DNA from 4 places in the Kitasatospora sp. NBC_01287 genome. Region 1 is predicted to be linked to each of the others. Evidence: riboswitches for the same ligand, from Rfam matches in the RefSeq annotation. Region 1 holds a riboswitch; each other region holds the start of a gene.
The links. A riboswitch is a leader RNA that binds a small molecule or an ion and turns the genes downstream of it on or off. The one in region 1 is predicted to bind cobalamin.

Region 1 (4,740 bases):
CCGGGTCGGGCAGGTAGGTGTCGAGCAGCGTCAGGTAGAACTGGACGTGCACGGCCTCCTCGAAGAGCTGCCGGGACAGGTAGAGCCGGGCCTCGGGGGAGTTGATGTGCTTGTAGAGGCTCAGCACCACGTTGTTGGCGACGATCGAGTCACCGGTGGCGAAGAAGGCGACCAGGCGGCCGATCATGTGCCGCTCGCCCTCGCTGAGCTTGGCGAGGTCGGCGACGTCGGAGTGCAGGTCCACCTCCTCGACGGTCCAGGTGTTCTTGATCGCGTCGCGGTACCGGTCGTAGAAGGACGGGTAGCGCATCGGACGCAGGGTCAGTTCGAAGCCCGGGTCGAGCAGCATCTTCTGGCGGCCCTCGGGCTGGTCGAGGGGGGCGGAACTCACTGGCAGGCCTCGCAGGACTCGGGGTTCTCCAGGGAGCAGGCGATGGCGTCCTGCTCGGCCTGGCTCAGCGTGGGAGCGGGGACGCCCGCGGTGGGGCCGCTGACCGGCACGGCCGCGGGGCGGGCGGCGCCGGAGGCCGCCTGGGCGATCCGGGTGGCCGGGCGCGAGCGCAGGTAGTAGGTGGTCTTGAGACCGACCTTCCAGGCGTAGGCGTACATCGAGCTGAGCTTGCCGATGGTCGGCGCGGCCATGAAGAGGTTCAGCGACTGGCTCTGGTCCAGGTACGGCTGGCGGGCGGCGGCCAGGTCGATCAGCGCGCGCTGCGGCAGCTCCCAGGCGGTGCGGTAGCGCGAGCGCAGCTCGGCCGGCAGCCAGGAGAGCTCCTGCACCGAGCCGTTGGCCTCGCGCAGCGCGTCGCGGGTCTGCTGGTCCCAGACGCCCAGCTCCTTCAGCTCGCGCACCAGGTACGGGTTGACCTGGAGGAACTCGCCGGAGAGGGTCTCGCGCTTGAAGAGGTTGGAGACCTGCGGCTCGATGCACTCGTAGACGCCGGCGATCGAGGCGATGGTCGCGGTCGGCGCGATCGCCAGCAGCAGCGAGTTGCGCAGGCCGGTGCGGGCGATGGTGGCGCGCAGCGCCTCCCAGCGCTCGGTCCACTGCGGGGTGGCGTCGGCGAAGTGGTCGATGTGCAGCTGGCCGCGGGCCGCGCGGGTCTCGGCGTAGGCCGGGTGCTGCCCGAACTGCTCGGCGAGCTCGCTGGAGCGCTCGTAGGCGGTCAGCATGATCCGCTCGGCGATCAGCGTGGACAGCTTCTTGGCCTCGGCGGAGTCGAAGTCCAGGCCCAGCTGGAAGAAGACGTCCTGCAGGCCCATCACGCCCAGGCCCACCGGGCGCCAGCGGGAGTTGGAGGTGGCGGCTTCGCCGGTCGGGTAGAAGTTGATGTCCACCACCCGGTCCAGGAAGGTGACGGCGGTGCGCACGGTGGCGTCCAGCCGCTGCCAGTCCATGGCGGTGAGCAGGTCGGTGGCGGTCGCGCCGGCGGCCACGTGGGCGCCGAGGTTGACCGAGCCCAGGTTGCAGACCGCGGTCTCGGAGTCGTCGGTGACCTCCAGGATCTCGGTGCACAGGTTGGAGGAGTGCACCGTGCGGCCGGGCAGCGCGGTCTGGTTGGCGGCGCGGTTGGCGGCGTCCTTGAAGGTCATCCAGCCGTTGCCGGTCTGCGCCAGGGTGCGCATCATCCGGGCGTAGAGGGTCTGCGCGGGGATGCTGCGGACGGCCTTGCCGGCCTGCTCGGCCTTGAGGTACGCCTCGTCGAACTCCTCGCCCCACAGGTCGACCAGCTCGGGCACGTCGGCCGGGGAGAAGAGCGACCAGTCGGCGTTGGCGTTGACCCGGCGCATGAACTCGTCCGGGATCCAGTGCGCCAGGTTGAGGTTGTGGGTGCGGCGGGCCTCCTCGCCGGTGCTGTCGCGCAGTTCGAGGAACTCCTCGATGTCCGCGTGCCAGGTCTCCAGGTAGACGCAGGCCGCGCCCTTGCGGCGGCCGCCCTGGTTGACGGCGGCGACCGAGGAGTCCAGGGTGCGCAGGAACGGCACGATGCCGTTGGACTGGCCGTTGGTGCCGCGGATCAGGCTGCCGCGCGAGCGGATCCGGGAGTAGGACAGGCCGATGCCGCCGGCGTGCTTGGAGAGCCGGGCGATCTGCGCGTAGCGCGAGTAGATCGAGTCCAGGTTGTCCAGCGGCGAGTCCAGCAGGTAGCAGCTGGACATCTGCGGGTGCCGGGTGCCGGAGTTGAAGAGGGTCGGCGAGGAGGTCAGGTACTCCAGCCGGCTCATCAGGCGGTAGAGCTCGGCGACCTCGGCCACCGACTGCTCGTTGTCGCCCACCGCCAGGCCGCAGGCGACCCGGAGCAGGAAGTGCTGCGGGCGCTCGACCACCTTGCGGGTGATCGGGTGGCGCAGCAGGTAGCGGGACTGCACGGTGCGCAGGCCGAAGTACTCGAAGCGGTCGTCGCCCCGCTCGTCGATCAGCGCGTCCAGCGCGGCGGCGTGCTTGGCCACGAAGGCGGCGGTGACCTCGCCGATCAGGCCCTCGGCGTGGCCGACGGCGATCGAGGCGGTGAACGAGGTGGCGCCCTGGCCCACCGCCTCGTCGGCGATCTCCTGGGCCAGCAGCCGGGCGGCCAGCTTCGAGTACTGGGGGTCCTCGGCGATCATCGAAGCGGCGGCGTCCACGGCCAGCCCGCGCAGCTCGGCGAAGTCCGAGCCGGCGTGGCGGCCGCGCAGCGCGGCGGCGGCGACGTGGCCGGGGTCCACCTGGGGGAGGTCGGCGCTCTTGTCGGTGAGCAGCCGAAGCAGTGCCGCACCGGGATCGGTCTGGGTGGCATCGGCGGCGTGTCCCTGTGACGGCAGGGCAACTGAGGCGGCGACGGTCAAGGCGCTCTCTCTCCTGGGGCGGCGGCGGACTGGGGGAGGTCCGTGGCTCGCGCGCGGGGCAGGGGAGATGGGCACGCCGGTCTGCTCCGGCGCGCGCGTCGTCACCCTGGCCTGCCCGCGAGGCCGGACGGTACAGCTGTGCGTGAGAGGCCTCTGCGGGGAGGCCGGGCGGCACACCGTCGGCAGGTATTCGGACTCGCGGAAACCCCATGGGGGCAAGCGCTCACCGCTGCGGGGCAGTCCCGGACTCGCACCGGGTTCCCCTGCGTCGACAGCGAGAGTGAGCATACATGTAGTGGTGGCCGCTTCAAGCAGCACCATATGTAGTGTCGTGCGGAGTGGCGAAGCCAACACTCGATGGTGCCCGGCGTCAGCTGCTGCCGGGTGCCATCTGGACGTTGTGGTCACCCAGGTCGTCCGCCACCGAGGCCCGGCGGGAGGGGTGGACCCGGCTCAGCAGGACCAGTCGGACCCAGGGCAGGCTGTCGGTCCTGGTGGTCTGGAACTGACTGCGGAGCACCTGCGCGGTCTGCGGCGGGAGCGCCGCCAGCGGGTCGGCGGCGGGGCCGGTGGCCACCAGCCAGATCCGGTTGGTGTTCGCCGCGCAGGCGTCCGGGTCGTCGCACTCCTGGGCCGAGTAGAGGCCGATCTCGGCGGCCGACTTCTGCAGCAGGATATCCTTCGGCGCGGTGCGGACGTCGCGCAGCTCGTAGGCCATCGACATCCGCTCCTGCAGCGTCCCGCTGTAGACGATGCCGTCGCCCGGCTGCTGGTCGTGCAGCATGATCCGGGTGAGCCGGTTGTAGTCCGGCTCGCCCGCCAGGTCCTGGTGGGTCGCTCGGATCCCGGGCCAGGCCGTCCAGCCCAGTCCGGCCACCGCGGCGGCGACCAGCACCCAGCTCAGCAGCCGGCGCGGCAGCGCGGGGGCGGCGCCGCTGGTCAGCGGTCCGCCGACCCGGCACACCGCCGCGGCGGCCAGCAGGGTCCAGGCGGGCAGGGTGAAGAGCAGGTAGCGGTTGAGGAAGAGGTGCAGCCAACTCGCGGTGGCGAAGGTGACCAGGGGCGGCAGCAGCGCCCAGGCCGCGAGCAGCGCGGCGTGACGGCGGGCCGCCAGCAGCCCCAGCAGGCCCACGGCCAGCACCGCGAGCCCGACGTGCCAGGAGAGGAAGAGCGTGTCCGGGTAGGCCTTGAGATCGGCCGGCCCGGTCTTGTTCCAGGCGATCTGGGCGCTCTGCGACCGGCCCTGCAGCACCATCGGCACGGTGAGCGAGCCGCCGGCCAGCACCGCGGCGGTGAAGGCCCAGCGCGGGACCAGGTCGGCCCTGCGGGTCCTGGTCAGCACCGCGGCCAGGTGGCCGGCCAGCACCGAGAGGGTCACCAGGTGGGTCCAGCCGAGCAGCGGGATGGTCACCGCGTACCCGACCCAGCTCTTCAGCGAGGGACGGTCCAGGGCCCGGACCAGCAGGTGGGTGGAGGCGATCGCGACCAGGACCGCGAAGGCGTACGGGCGGGCCTCCTGGCCGTACCGGGTGGTGCTGGGCAGGACTGCCAGCAGCAGGCCCGCCAGCAGCCCGGTGGCGGGCGTGAAGAGCCGCCGGCCGAGCAGTGCCAGCCAGCCGGCCGCCACCGCCATGGCGATCGCGGACGGCACCCGCAGCGCGGTGGGCGAGTCGCCGAACAGGTCGATCCAGCCGTGCAGGAACAGGTAGTAGGGCAGCAGCACGATGTCCACGTTGTGGATCAGCTTGCTGAGGTCGCCGATCGACAGGGTGGACGCCCACCAGCTGGCCTGCTCGTCCCGCCACATCTGCCGCTCGCCGATGTCGTGCAGGCAGCTCGCCAGGGCGGCGGCGGCCGGCAGCGCGACCAGCAGGGCGGCGGAGAGCGGTCCGCCGGCGCGGTCGCGGCGCTCGG
Region 2 (4,740 bases), 4.2 Mb from region 1:
GTGGCGAGTGAGCCCGCGCAGTGTCGTCCGCGCGGTGCCGCCCGCGCGGTGCCGCCCGCACTTGGCGGCGGCGCCCGTGACCCCCGCGGATCAGTCCGTGCGCGGATCGGCGGGCGGGCCGGGCTGCGGCTGACGCGATGGCAACTTCCCACCCGGGCCCAGGCGGTGTGCCCGGATCCGAACGAGCAGCTCCGCCGCCGAGCCGCTCGGCCCCGCCGAGCCCGCCAGTGCCTCTTCGACCTCGGCCAGCAGCGCGTCCACGTCGTTCAGCGCGCGCTTCAAGGCCTGGATCTGCGGGCCCTGGGCGCCGGCCTGGCGGCGGGAGCGGGCCAGGTTCTGGTACTGCTCGACGGGCAGCAGGACCATGTCGACGCCGTCGACGGTCGCCCTGCGGGGTTCCGGGGTCCGGCTCGACTATCGACCTACTCTCGCTCTGACGAGGCGTCAGCCGCCGTCTGCTGGAGGGGAGTCAGCGCAGACCGGCACGGCCGGGCAGCGGGCGCGGGCGGCCGGTGAGCACGCAGTCCCCGCAGAGGGCGCCCGCGCGGTCCGGGGCGGCCCGGTAGATCAGGCAGCAACTGCGACGGCGGAATCCGCCGCCGTCGGCCGTCGGGCCGCCGGCGCCGCGCAGGGGCGGCCGGTCGAGCAGCTGGGTGGCCAGTTCGCCTGCCCGGCCCGCGAGTTCGGGTGCTGTGCGGGCGATCGCCGAGGCCGCGCCGTTGACCGCCGAGGCGACGTTGCCCCAGAGGATGTGCGGGGAGAGCGAGTACGCGCCGGCCGCCGCCACCAGCTCGCGGATCGGCCCGTCGAGCAGGTCCCGGGCCAGCCGGTCCGCGAGCCCGACCGGGTCCCAGGGCTCGCCCGTTTCCGGCTCCTGGTCCGCGCTCGCGCTCGCGCTCGCGCCCGGGTCCTCGCCCGGGTCCCCGCCCGCGCCCCGTCCGGTGGTCCGTCGCGGCAGTGAGAGCGGGAAGGGCCCGCCCGGTACCGGCTGCCACCACGCCCGGCGCGGGTCGAACGGGAGCGCCTCGCCGGTCAGCACACCGACGGCGAAGGCCGGGGAGAGCAGCCGGGAGGCCAGCCCCAGCTGGGTCACCGAGGCGGCCACCCGCTCCTCCACCGCCGTCACCGGCTGCCCGCCGGCCGCCGCGAGGTAGCCGCGCACGGCGGTCACCCGCGCGCGCAGCACCGAGGGGTCATCCAGCAGTTCACCCAGTGCTCGCCAGGGCGCCGGCGGCGGCCCAGGGATGCCGCTCTCCTGGCGGGTCTCGAAGGCGAAGAACGGCCCGAGGGCCGCGACCCGTGCGGGCGTCGCGGCCTTCGGGTCCGGTCGCGCCGGGGCGCACCGGTGGTCCGGCTCGGTCATACCGCCCCGACCGGCTTGGCCCGGACCGGCGTGGCCTGGGACGCCGTCCGCTCCTTCGGGGCGAGCAGGCGCTCGGCCAGCGGGCCGAAGACCAGGCCGAGGACGGCCCAGAGCAGCAGTTGCGCGATCACCGAGTAGAAGCGGAACTCGAACAGCGTGTCGGCCGGGAAGCCGGGGAAGACGATGGTGCCGCCCGGGTCGGTCAGCGGCTGCGGCGTCTCGGTCGCGTGGTGTCCGAACTCACGGACGTTGTCCGACAGTTCGCCGAGCGAGGGGAGCAGCGCCATGATCACGCCGAGCACCACCGCGTAGGCCGCGCCGGCCAGCAGGGTCGCGTTCCAGTTCCCGAACCTGGCCTGCAGTCGCTTGCCCAGCCAGACCGCCGCGATCAGGAAGACGACCGAGCAGAGCACCATGGCGAGGTAGAGGTTGCCCCGGTCGCGGATCGTGTCGGGGTGCCCGATCGACGGCGGGTTCGCCGGGTACTTCACGAACGGCACGAAGTAGATGCCGAGGAAGCCGCCCAGCGCCACCAGCATGGCCAGGGTGCGCGGCCGCAGCTTGCCGACCCGGCCCAGGCAGACGGTGTACGCCACGGCGAACAGCGCGCCCATCGCCATGCCGAAGAAGACCATGCCGACACCGATGCCGATGTTGGCCTGGATGGTGCGGCTGAAGATGTCGGGGCCGGAGTCGGCCATCGGCAGCCCGGCGGCCTTGTCCAGCGTGCTCTGCGCGGCGTCGCGCGCGCTCTCGTAGCTGATCGCGGCGTCGATCTGCGGCTCGGCGAAGATCCGCGCGAAGACGAATGCGAGCAGGCCTGCCACTGCGCCGGCGAGCACGCCGCGCAGGATGAGTCTCTTTTCCATGTCCAGTTGTCCGTACTTCAGTTCGTCGGGCGTCGAGTTCGTCGGGTCCGTCGGTTTCGTCGGGCTCGTCGGGCTCGTCAGTGGCAGGGGAAGCCGAGGAAGTGCCGGGAGTCGTGGACGAACTCGTGGATGTGCATGTCCTTGCCGAAGACGGAGTAGGCGCCCTGGTCGACACCGATGAAGTAGTAGACCGCGAGGGCGATCAGCGCGGTGCCGACCAGCCAGGTCACGGCCTTCGACACCGGCAGCACCACGGGAGTGGGCAGCGCGCTGGAACTGGGCAGACTGGTGCTCACAGGTGAGTCTCCTTCAGGGGATCGTGCGTCCCGCTAGCGTGTGGAGTGCGGTGATGGCGTCGTATCTGACTGGCGCACCGCCCGGGGGCGATCCGCTTCACAGTGGCGCGACCGTGCTGGATTCCCACCAGCTTCCTTACGCCATCACTACCTGAGGCAGGGTAGGGCGCGGCCGATGCGCCGTCAATCGCGCGTCACCGGGATCACCCCCGCCGAGGTCGGCCGGCCCTGGGCCGGCACCGTATCGCCCGCTCCGCTAAGGTTAGGCAAACCTAACTTGAGTGGAGGTGTGGCATGGCTGCCACGCACACCCGTACGACGGGCGCCGACGCGGCGGAGCGGGTCCGCACGGTGCTGGCCGCCGCCGACTCGCTGGCCCTCGCCACCGAGCGCCACAGCTACGACCTGATCGGGGTGCACGCGCTCGACCCGGACGGCGGCCTGACCATGCGGGTGCCGCGGGACACCCCGCTGGCCGCCGAGCACGCCCAGGCCCCCCGCGGCGCGCTGGCCTGCGTGGTCGAGATCACCGACGTCGCGCCGGCTGCCGTGCGTGACCGGGTCCGCGCCCGGGTGACCCTGGTCGGCCGACTGCTGGCGGACGAGCGCGCGTCCGACGCGGCGGACCTCACCCTGCGCCTGGACCTCGCACACGCCACCCTGCGCACGGTCGAGGGCGGCAGCACGGTGGCGCCCGAGGCGTTCACCGCCGCCCGGCCCGATCCGCTGGCCAGGTGCGAGGCGCACCTGCTCACTCATCTGACGGATGATCACCAGGACGTGCTGGCCCTGCTCGCCGGTCTGGTCGGGACTGGGGCCGGGATCGGGGCCGGGGCCCCGCCCGGCCCGGCCCGGGCATGGCCGCTGGCACTGGACCGCCACGGCCTGACGCTGCGGTTGGAGCACCCGCACACCCGGCGCGACGTCCGGCTGCTGTTCCCGACCCCGGCGCGGACCGCCGACCAGGCCGGCGACCGGGTCCGCGCGCTGCTCGACGCCGCTCACCCCTGCCGGCACCACCACCATCACCACGGCGACCAGAACGGACCGGATGCCTCAGCCGGCAGCGGCTCCAGCGGGCCCGCCGGACGGCCGTGACGGGGGCGCCGCGCGGGCCCGTCCTCGACGTGGCCACGATCCTCCGCGCCGCGCCGCTGGCCGCCGCCCTCGCCACACCCCCGGCGCGCCCGGCGGTGGCAGTCCCGGCGGCCTGCCCGAGCACGGCGGCCTGCCCGACTCCGGCGGCCTCAGTGGCGCAGCCGGGTGAGCAATCGGTCGGCCTCGCGGCCGAGTTGGCGCAGCCCGCCGAGGGTGAGCGCTGACCGCGCCGGGGCCAGTGCCCGCAGCGGGGTGTCGAGCAGGCGCGGATCGAGGTACGGCACCCAGCCGGTGGCGCGCGGGTGGTAGCGCGGCGGGCCCAGGCAGAGCCGCTTGGTGACCACCCAGCGGGTCTCCGGACCGGTGTTCGGGCGGGTGGCGTGAAGCTGGTCGCCGGCGAAGACCAGCAGGTCGCCGGCCTCCAGCTCGACCTCCACCGGCTCACCGATCGCCTGGCCGGCCAGCAGCCGTACCCCGTCGTGCCGCAGCGGACGCCGGTACGCCTGCGGCCAGAGTGTCAGGCCGTTGTCCCGCCGCACCCGGCTGACGGCCAGCCAGAGGTTCACCGAGTTGACCGCGGTGTTGAACCAGGAGTCGGTGTGCGCCAGCGTCGGCAGCAGGAAACCGGTGTAGTCGCCCAGTTCCGCCTCCCGGCCGCGCACGGTGGCCTGCGGCGACATGATCCGCACGCCCAGGTGCGAACTCACGTACAGCCGCCGGCGCTGCGGTGGCAGGGCGCCGGCGAAGCGGAGCAGCAGCTGCTCGGCGGCCGGGCGCAAGCGGCGGTCCAACTCGTCGCGGACCGACCGGATCTGCCCCGCGTCGGCCACCAGGTGCAGCTGCTCCAGGCCTGACCGGTCCAACTTCCCGGCGGCCTGCGGCGAGACGGTGGCCGCGACCGAGGCCAGCGCCGCCCGTCGGGCCGACTCGCCCGGGGCGAGCAGGTCCAGCGCACCGCGGACCACCAGCAGCCGCCCGTCCAGCGCGTCGCGCAGGCGCAGGCCGCCGAGCGGCGCCTCGTGCAGGGTCGCCAGTGCCATGGGTCTTCCCCTCCGCCCTTCCCTCTCAGGTGGTCGGCCGGTCGGCCGGTGCGGTCGCCGGTTTGCTCGCGCGC
Region 3 (4,740 bases), 1.4 Mb from region 1:
GCCAACTCGCCAAGTACGGGTTCGTGGAGGAGGCCGGCCCAGGGCGCGACCGGCGTGAGCGCCAGTGGCGGGTGCCCGAGGTGCCACCGACCGTGCGGGTCGGGGCGGGCGGTGACCGGGTGCTCAAGCGGCAGCTCGAACGGCTCGTGGTGGAGCGGGAGATGCAGGCGATCCTCGACCACGCGGCCCGCGAGGAGCGGCGCCCCGGCCCGCCCGATGGCGGGGGGAGCGGCGGCGGTGGGGCTGCGGGCGTCCCGGGCGCCGACGGGCCGCCCGCGGCGGCCCTGCTGGCCGCCGTGGCGGTGCTCTCCGCCGCCGAGGCCGCCGAGCTCGCCGACCAGTGGCAGGCGCTGCTCGCGCCCTACATCGCCAGGGCGGGCGCGGCGGCCGGGCGGCCGGGCCCCGGACAGCACCACGTGCGGTACTTCATGGCGGCGACTCCGCTGCCCGACCTCGAAGCGCGGGAGAACGAGCATGCGACCGACGACTGACGGCCCGATCGACTTCGTGACCGGGGCTCCCGGCGCCGGCTCCCTGGCGGTCGACTGGATCCACGGCACCGCGTCCCGGCGCGGTGGCGGCCCGCCGCTCCAGGTCCACCAGTACGATGAGCACACCGTCATCCTGCGGCAGAGCATGGCGGTCAACTACGAGGCCCCGTTCATCTTCCTGCTCTTCGGCAACGACCGGGCCCTGCTGCTGGACACCGGCGCGACGGCCGACGCCACCATCTTCCCGCTGCGCGCGACGGTCGACCGGCTGGTGGCCGAGTGGCTCGACCGCCACCCGGGCGAGCAGGGCGAACGCGGCGGGCACGGCGAGCACGGTGGGCGGCGCGAGCCGTACGGGCTGGTGGTCGCGCACACCCACGGGCACGGCGACCACGTGGCCGCCGACGGCCAGTTCGCCGACCGCCCCGCGACCACGGTGGTGCCGCGCGAGGCCGAGGCCGTCGGGTCGTTCTTCGGTTTCGAGCCCGACCGGCCGCTCGACACGGTCACCTTCGACCTGGGCGGCCGGGTGCTGGAGATCCTTCCCTCGCCGGGGCACCATCGGGCGGCGATCACCGTCTACGACCCCTGGAGCGGGATCCTGTTCACCGGTGACACGGTGCTGCCGGGCCGCCTCTACGTGGAGGACCACGCCGCCTTCCGCGCGACCGTGGAGCGGATGGTGGAGTTCGCCGGCACCCACCCGGTCACCCATGTGCTCGGCTGCCATGTCGAGATGAGCCGCCGGCCCGGCGGCGAGTACCCGATCGGTGCCACCTACCAGCCCGACGAGCGGGTGCCCGAAATGACCGTGGCGCAGCTGGTGGCGGTCCGTGACGCGACCGTGGCCGTGGCCGGGCGGCCCGGGGTGCACCGCTTCGACGACTTCGTCATCTACAACGAGCCGCGCAAGACCGACATGCGCAAGCTGGTGGCCCGCGGCCTGGCCCACCAGCTGGCGAGCCCGGTCCTGCGGCTGCTCCCGGGCACTCGGCGCCGAGGCTGACCGGGGAGGGACTGACCGGGGAGGGGCTGACAGGGGAGGGGCTGACAGGCGGGAGGAGCTGACCGGGGGAGGGGCTGGCAGGGGAAAGGCTGACCGGGCACGGTCGACCGAGGAGGGAGTGCCCCGGTCTGTTCTGTCAGACAGTCCGGGTGCGGATCGGTGGGTCAGGGGCGATCGGCCACGATAATTTCGAGCGGCACTTGGAGCACCAGGGCCAGGACCTTGGAAAGCGGGACCTGCGGGGGAGCGGCCGTCAGCCCTGCGAGGTCGGAGCGCCCTTGTGGGGCAGCTCGCCTTGGGAAAGCCCACTGTGGGGCAGCTCGCCGTGGGAAAGCCCGCCATGGGAAAGCTCGTCGTGGGACAGCTCGTCGTGGGAAAGCTCGTCGTGCGGGAGCCGCGGGATCAGGTCGAGCAGCGGCGCCACGTCGGGATCGAGCAGGTGGTAGCGGACGATCCGGCCGTCCTTGTCGGCGGCCACCGTGCCCGAGGCCCGCAGCAGGCGCAGGGTCTGGGAGACGGCGGTCTCGCTGATCCCGGTGGCCAGCGCGAGGTCGGAGACCGCGATCGGCCCGGCCCGGTGGATCGCCAGCAGCAGCGCCAGGCGGCCCGGTTCGGCGAGCAGGGCGAAGCGCGCGGCCCAGCCGCGCACGGCCGCGGGCTCGCCGATGCCGGCGATGGCCGCGCAGACCGTGTGCTCGTCGATGGCGCGCCGGTGCGCCCGATCCTCGGGAACCAGATGCATGGGACCCATCTTCATCCCCGGTGACAGCGGTGTCCAAAACCGGGACGCCGGAACACCTGCGCATCTGCGCAGGCTTGTGGACATCACCGCCCGGGCTCTACGGTGTTCCCGCCGTGGTGTTCGGGAAGACCGGTGCACTGTGCCTGCCACAGGAGTCCGGAGCGGCCCTCGCCACTGTGATCGGGGAATCCTCGTACCGCTCCCGCCCGCCAGGGCGGATGGTCACTGGATGCCGTCAGGCGTCCGGGAAGGCCGGGTACGGGGGTGTTGGACCCGTCAGCCAGGAGACCGGCCACGGCACCGCACGACGAACTCTGTCCACGAGGTGCTGGAGAGGCTGCCCCCGGATGACCCTGCCCGAAACCACGCCGACCGCCGAGGCCCTACCGGCCCGCGCCCCGTCCGCGTCTTCCCTGTCCCCGTCCCCGTCGCCATCCTCCTCGCCGTCCCCGTCGGCGCCCGTCCTCTCGCTGCGCTGGGAGCGCCGGGACTGGCTGCGCACCGGCGGCCTGATGTCCGTGATCATCGCCATGCACGTGGCGGCCTTCGGCATCCTGATCGCCCTGGTGACGCCGCACCACTACACCGTCGGCAGCCAGGCCTTCGGGCTCGGCCTCGGCATCACCGCCTACACCCTGGGCATGCGGCACGCCTTCGACGCCGACCACATCGCGGCCATCGACAACACCACCCGCAAGCTGATGGCCGACGGCAAGCGTCCGGTCTCGGTCGGCTTCTGGTTCGCGCTCGGCCACTCCACCATCGTGGTGGTGCTGGCCGGGCTGGTCGCCGCCGGCGCCCAGGTGGTCGGCACCCTGACCAACGACAACTCCGGTGCGCACAAGCTGCTCGGCGTGGTCAGCACCAGCGTCTCCGGCGGCTTCCTCTACCTGATCGCCGCGCTCAACCTGGTCTCGATGGCCGGCATCGCGCGGGTCTTCCGCGCGATGCGCGCGGGCAGCTTCGACGAGCACGAGCTGGAGCGGCACCTGGACAGCCGCGGCTTCATGAACCGCGTCCTGGGCAGGCTGACCAAGTCGATCACCCGCCCGGGGCAGATGTACCCGGTGGGGCTGCTCTTCGGGATCGGCTTCGACACCGCGACCGAGGTCTCGCTGATGGTGATGGCCGGCTCCGGCGCCGCCTCCGGCCTGCCCTGGTACGCGATCCTCTGCCTGCCGCTGCTCTTCGCGGCCGGGATGAGCCTGTTCGACACGCTCGACGGCACCTTCATGAACTTCGCGTACCACTGGGCGTTCTCCAACCCGGTCCGCAAGGTGTACTACAACCTCACCATCACCGGGCTGTCCATCGCCGTCGCCTTCCTGATCGGCACCATCGAGCTGGTCGGGGTGCTGCACGAGCAGCTCGACCTGACCGACCCGGTCAGCGGCTGGATCTCCGGCATCAACCTCAACAACGTGGGCTTCGTCATCGTGGGCCTGTTCGTGGTGGTCTGGGCGGCCGCGCTGGCGTACTGGCGGCTGGCGAAGGTGGAGCAGCGCTGGCCGAAGGACTGACGCCGCCTCGCACGCGGGTACGGCCGAGGGCCGGACGGGACTCCCGTCCGGCCCTCGGCCGTACCCGGGCCGCCGCGCCAGGCCCCGCCACGGCCGGAAGGACCAGCCAGGGAGTGAAACACCTAGGACAAGATCGAGCCTGCCTACCGTCTTCGCCGGCCGCCAGAGTTGCTCTCGGAAGCGAGCGGGCGAGCGTGCTGACGCCGCCGACTCCCTCGATCCGAGTCGTACTGATCCAGCTGTTCCACAGGAGATGAACCCATGGCTTCAACCACCCTGTCCGGCACCCGCGTCGTCGTGATCGGCGGCAGCTCCGGCATCGGTCGCGCGGTGGCCCGCCAGGCCGCCGAGGCCGGCGCGCGGGTCGTCGTCGGCTCGCGCTCCGCCGAGAAGCTCGCCGCGACGGCCGAGGAGATCGACGGCATCACCACCGGCGTCATCGACGTGACCGACGAGGAGAGCGTGCGCGCCTTCTTCGCCGATCTCGGCGCCATCGACCACCTGGTGATCTGCCCCGGCGACATGGCCACCGGCTCGGTCTACGACGTGTCGATCGAGGCGGTGCGCCGATCGCTGGACACGAAGATCATCAGCCCGCTGCTCTGCGTCCGGCACGCCGGCCGCTCGATCGCGCCCACCGGTTCGATCGTGCTGCTCGCCGGTGCCGGCGGCTACAAGGCCTACCCGGACCTGAGTGCCACCGCCGCCGCCAACACCGGCGTCGGGGGCCTGGGCCGCTCGCTGGCGGTGGAGCTGGCCCCGATCCGGGTCAACGTGGTGGTGGCCGGGCTGATCGACACCCCGCTCTGGGACTCCGTCCCGGCCGAGGCCAAGGCCGGCCTCTTCGCGCAGACCGCCGCCGCCACCCCGGTCGGCCGGATCGGACAGCCCGACGATGTCGCGGGGACAGTGCTGCACCTGCTGGAGAACACCTTCACCACGGGCGCGCTGAGCTTCGTGGATGGTGGCGGCACGCTCTGA
Region 4 (4,740 bases), 870 kb from region 1:
CCTCGCGGTCCACCGCCGTGGTGAGGTCGAGCGAGTCCTCGGCGTCCAGCCACAGGCCCTTCAGCATCGGCAGGGTGCCGAGCACCGGACGGCCGGTCAGCTCGTGCAGCATGTCCAGGCCGGGCTTCAGCAGCCGGGCGTCGCCGCGGAACTTGTTCACCAGCCAGCCCGCCACCAGCCGCTGGTCCTCGGGCGAGAGCAGCGCCAGGGTGCCGAACATCGCGGCGAAGACGCCACCGCGGTCGATGTCGCCGACCACCACCACCGGCAGCTCGGCGGCCCGGGCCAGTCCCATGTTGGCGATGTCGCGGTCGCGCAGGTTGATCTCGGCCGGCGAGCCGGCGCCCTCGCAGACCACCACGTCGAAGCGGCGCCGCAGGTCGGCCAGGCACTCCAGCGAGCGCTCCAGCAGGTACGGCTTGCGCTCGCGGTAGTCGAGCGCGCCGACCTCGGCGACCGGCCGGCCGAGCAGCACCACCTGGCTGCGCCCGTCCGCCCCGGGCTTGAGCAGCACCGGGTTCATCGCGGCCTCGGGCTCGACCCGGGCGGCCTGCGCCTGCATCACCTGGGCCCGGCCGATCTCGGCGCCGTCCAGCGTGACCATCGAGTTGAGTGACATGTTCTGGGCCTTGAACGGGGCCACCTTGACGCCCCGGCGGACCAGCCAGCGGCAGATCCCGGCGGTGACCACGCTCTTCCCGGCGTCCGAGGTGGTGCCCGCCACCAGCAGCGCGTTGCTCATCTCCGTCGTCCCCTCCGTACGGGCACGGCGAACCGCAGCGCCACCGTCGTCCCCAGCGCGAGCAGCCCGACCCGGCGCGACAGCCGGCAGGCCCGTTCGATGTCCGCCACCGCCACCGGGCGCTGCCCGCCGCCCAGCACCGGGCGGTGCTCCACGTGCTCCCCGTACCGCAGCGTCCCGCCCAGGCGCACGCCGAGCGCGCCGGCGAAGGCGGACTCGGCCTGCCCGGCGTTCGGGCTCGGGTGCGCGCCGCCGTCCCGGCGCCAGACGCGCCAGGCCCGGCCGCGGTCCTCGGCGGCCGCCACCGTGAGCAGCGCGGTCAGCCGGGCGCCCGGCCAGCCGGCCACGTCGTCCAGTCGGGCCGCGGCCCAGCCGAACCGGCGGTACCTCGCCGACTTGTGGCCGACCATCGCGTCCAGCGTGTTGACGGCGCGGAAGGCGAGCAGGCCGGGCGCGCCCGCGAGCGCGCCCCAGACCAGGGCGTTGACCACCGCGTCGGCGGTGTTCTCTGCCACCGACTCGACCACGGCGCGGGCGATCTGCTGCTCGTCCAGTTCGCTCGGGTCGCGCCCGCACAGGTGCGGCAGCCGCTGCCTGGCGGCCGCCAGGTCGCCGGCCGACAGCGCGTCGCCGATGGTGCGGGCCTCGCGGGCCAGCGAGCTGCCGCCGAGCACCGTCCAGGTGGCGGCGGCCGTCAGCGCGGCGCTCTCCCGTCCCAGCAGCCGTCCGATCCCGGCGGCACCGCCCGCCACCGCGCCCACGCAGAGTGCGGTGTGCAGCGCGCCGGCGCCGCGGTCATCGCGCCAGAGCGCGCGCTCCAGCCGGGCGGCCGCGCGCCCGAAGAAGGCCACCGGGTGGCCGCGCCGGGGATCGCCGAAGCGGGCGTCGGCGGCATAGCCGGCCAGGGCGCCCAGGGCGTACGGCAGCGCGCGGTGGGGAACCCCCGCCATGTGTCGCGTGTCCTCACTCAGGGTCCTCGCCCTGGATCGACGTACCGGCGGCGAGAGTCTCCTGGCTTCCCCGGGTGGTAGAACGCACACCCGGGCCTTCCAACGACCCTGTGGCGGGCCGCCGTGACCGTGCGTCGGGCGTGCTCCCCGGTGACAGTGGCGGGACCGCGCCGGATTCGCACCGGCTTCCTCTACTTGCCTCCGTTTGGCCAACGGATCCCATCACGCGTGCGAAGCGGGAGTCAACCAGGCCCCGGGACTGGTTGATCACACGACGGGCCGGAGCAGCGGAACCGTTGCTACCTCCGAGTAGCGGCGCGGCCGGGGCGCCGGGCGCTGGTGAATCGTCCAAGGGCGGCCCCGGGCCCGTCGCGCGGCTTCGTGTGTTCGGCGACTGGGGGCGGGTCGACCCCGGCCCTAGCGTCGGCCCATGCGAAGAAGCCGGCCGCCGGCCCCCACCCCGGTCCCGTTCTCCCCCCGGGCCGCCCGCGCTCATCGCGTCGGTCTCGGCCTGACCCCCGAGCAGGTCGCCCAGGGCCTGGCCGCGCACGGGGTGCGGCTGCTGCCCGGCCACGTGATCGGCTGGGAGAGCGGGGAGATCCGCCCGACCGAGGAGGAGTTCATCGCGCTGGCCCGCGCGCTGTGGTGCCCGGCGGCGCAGCTGATGGGCGTGGCCCCCGACTCGCTGCGCGACTTCCGGGTGGCCCGGGAGCTCAACCAGGAGCAGACCGCGACCCGGATCGGGATGGACCCGCGCGCCTACGCCGCCGTGGAGCGGACCGGCCGCTGGACCGGCAGCGAGGAGCAGGGCGCCGCGCTGGCCGAGGTGCTCGGCCTGACGCTGCGCGACCTGGTCCGGGTGCGGGGCGCCGAGCAGGAGCTGGTGGACCGGCTGCGCCAGTGCGTGGACGGCCGCTGGCAGGCGCAGCTGAAGGCGGTCGCCGAGCTGGTGCCGGTGCACCGCGACACCCTGGGCCGGGTACTGGCGGCGCTGCGGAGCGAGTACCAGGTGAGCGGTCACTGGGGCACGGGCAGCTGGGGCCCCGCCGCCCCGGCCGCGCCCCGGCCGGCGGAGCCGGAGCAGGAGCCGGTCGACCGCTTCTGGAGCCTGCTGACCCGCGAGGACACCGGCGGCCTGCGGGTCTGAGACACCCCGGGGCGGCACTCGGGCGGCACTCGGGCGGCATCTTGGACGGCGCCCGGACGGCGGCGTTGCGGTGGCCGGGTGGCATGGCGCGCGGTGGACTGGGCAGGTCGTCTCCGACCTGCCGTCACCACTCTGGGGAGAGCCATGCGCTGGGGAACCGCCGTCGTCGCAGCCACCGCCGTCGCCGCCGCGGCGGGCGCGGCCGCCCTGCTGATCGGGCGCCGGGTCTCGGATCTGAGCCTGCGCCCCGAGCGCTCCGCGAGCGGCGAGCCGGTGGGCGAGCCCGTGCTGCGGGTGCACGAGCTCGCCGCCGGGGAGGTCACGCTGACCCGCACCGTGGCCAGTGCCAGGCGCGGCCGCTACGCGCTGGACTGGCCCGGCGGCCACGCGGTGGTCGGCAAGGTGCTGCGCACCGGCCCGCAGAGCGTCACCCGCCGCCTGGAACTCACCGCCGGCAGCCCGCTGACGGCCGGCACCGAGGTCGAGCTGAGCCCCCGGGTGCTGCGCGGCGACCCGGGCTCGGCCTGCGGCCTGGACTACATGGACGTGCTGGTCGACGGCGAGCTCGGCGCGCTGCCCGCCTGGTACGTCCCGGCGGTGCGCGGCACCTGGGTGATCGCGGTGCACGGACGGCTGGCCGACCGCCGCCAGGCCCTGCCGGTGCTGCCACTGCTCAAGCGGCTCAACCTGCCCGCGCTGGTGGTCAGCTACCGGGGCGACCAGGGGGCGCCCGCCTCGCCGGACGGGATCGGGCACTTCGGCGAGACCGAGTGGCGCGACGTCGAGGCGGCGATCCACTTCGCCAAGGAGGCCGGCGCCGGACGGATCGTGCTCTACGGCTGGTCGGTCGGTGCCGCCACCGTGCTGCGCACCGCCGCCGAGTCCGGGTACCGCCACGAGCTGGCCGGGTTGATCCTCGACTCGCCGGTGCTGGACTGGTCGGCCTCGGTGCGCGGGGTCGCGGCCCGGGCCGGGGTGCCCGGCGCGGTCGCCGGGCAGCTGGGCGCCTGGGCGGCCGAGGGGCGCACCGGGGTCGACCCGGCAGGCTTCGCCCGGCTCGCCGACGGTGCCGAGCTGGCCGTCCCCACCCTGCTGCTGCACAGCCCGCAGGACGCCGTGGCGCCGTTCGCCGCCGCCCGCCGGCTGGCCGAACTGCGCCCGGATCTGGTCAGCCTGCGCAGCATCCCCGACGCCGGGCACGCGGCGCTCTGGAACGCCGACCCGCGCGGCTACGAGGAGGCGCTGCGCCGCTACCTCACCCCGCTGCTCTGAGGTCGCCCGGCTCCCACTCCCGCGCGCGCTCGGTCACCCCTTGACCACGGTGCGTGCCCCCGTCTACTGTCGTGCACAGGTCACCACGGCGCCGCCGGGCCCGGTTTGGCCGCTCTTGCCCCGAGTCGGCCACCCCGGCCACCCCAGTCGGTCGAAGACGCGCCGAACTCGATGTGACAGAAGCCCCGTACACGGGGAAGACTGCACGGCGTGACGTCTCGGAATCCGCGCGACCGTGATGCCCCGCTCCCGCCGACCACGGGTACCGGCGCGACGGTGACCCGTCTACCCGGAACGGCCCGCCGCGCCGACAGCGTGCAGCCGGGCCGCCCCGCCGCCGCTCGCCGGCGCACCCCCAAGCCCGCCCCCGGCCGCGGCCGCCTGCCGCTGCCCGAGGGCTTCCCCGGCCCCGCCGAGCTCGCCCCGCCGGCTCGCCGGATGCTCGCCGACGCGGTGCGGATCGCCCGCTGGGCGGGCGAACTCGCCGCCGTCGACAAGCGCGGCGAACTGCTCCCCGAGGACGCCAGGGCCGCGGGCCGCGCGCTCGCCATGACGGTGGGCGCCGCCGCCAAGGCCTGGGGCCAGGCGCTGCTGGTCGGCCTGGTCGAGCCCCGGGACGGCGGTGCCGC

Region 2: linked by a shared signal. The riboswitch ahead of OG455_RS33510 (CbtB-domain containing protein) and the one ahead of OG455_RS15125 (ribonucleoside-diphosphate reductase subunit alpha) in region 1 are both predicted to bind cobalamin.
Region 3: linked by a shared signal. The riboswitch ahead of OG455_RS09135 (HoxN/HupN/NixA family nickel/cobalt transporter) and the one ahead of OG455_RS15125 (ribonucleoside-diphosphate reductase subunit alpha) in region 1 are both predicted to bind cobalamin.
Region 4: linked by a shared signal. The riboswitch ahead of OG455_RS11445 (cobalamin biosynthesis protein) and the one ahead of OG455_RS15125 (ribonucleoside-diphosphate reductase subunit alpha) in region 1 are both predicted to bind cobalamin.

Annotation. Positions count from the first base shown of each region.
Region 1 is NZ_JAPEPB010000001.1:3,614,640-3,619,379, reverse strand. It holds gene OG455_RS15130 (ribonucleotide-diphosphate reductase subunit beta) at 1-349, opposite strand, end outside; gene OG455_RS15125 (ribonucleoside-diphosphate reductase subunit alpha) at 388-2,802, opposite strand; cobalamin riboswitch at 2,990-3,120, opposite strand; gene OG455_RS15120 (glycosyltransferase family 39 protein) at 3,197-4,740, opposite strand, start outside.
Region 2 is NZ_JAPEPB010000001.1:7,823,361-7,828,100, forward strand. It holds gene OG455_RS33490 (SpoIIE family protein phosphatase) at 1-11, shown strand, start outside; gene OG455_RS33495 (hypothetical protein) at 91-366, opposite strand; gene OG455_RS33500 ((2Fe-2S)-binding protein) at 470-1,363, opposite strand; gene OG455_RS33505 (CbtA family protein) at 1,360-2,232, opposite strand; gene OG455_RS33510 (CbtB-domain containing protein) at 2,310-2,474, opposite strand; cobalamin riboswitch at 2,566-2,689, opposite strand; gene OG455_RS33515 (DUF2470 domain-containing protein) at 2,823-3,626, shown strand; gene OG455_RS33520 (phytanoyl-CoA dioxygenase family protein) at 3,776-4,666, opposite strand.
Region 3 is NZ_JAPEPB010000001.1:2,169,176-2,173,915, reverse strand. It holds gene OG455_RS09150 (helix-turn-helix domain-containing protein) at 1-491, shown strand, start outside; gene OG455_RS09145 (MBL fold metallo-hydrolase) at 475-1,497, shown strand; gene OG455_RS09140 (metalloregulator ArsR/SmtB family transcription factor) at 1,751-2,239, opposite strand; cobalamin riboswitch at 2,337-2,551, shown strand; gene OG455_RS09135 (HoxN/HupN/NixA family nickel/cobalt transporter) at 2,587-3,759, shown strand; gene OG455_RS09130 (SDR family oxidoreductase) at 4,021-4,740, shown strand.
Region 4 is NZ_JAPEPB010000001.1:2,747,609-2,752,348, reverse strand. It holds gene OG455_RS11450 (cobyric acid synthase) at 1-742, opposite strand, end outside; gene OG455_RS11445 (cobalamin biosynthesis protein) at 739-1,692, opposite strand; cobalamin riboswitch at 1,747-1,885, opposite strand; gene OG455_RS11440 (helix-turn-helix transcriptional regulator) at 2,123-2,839, shown strand; gene OG455_RS11435 (alpha/beta hydrolase) at 2,984-4,111, shown strand; gene OG455_RS11430 (hypothetical protein) at 4,388-4,740, shown strand, end outside.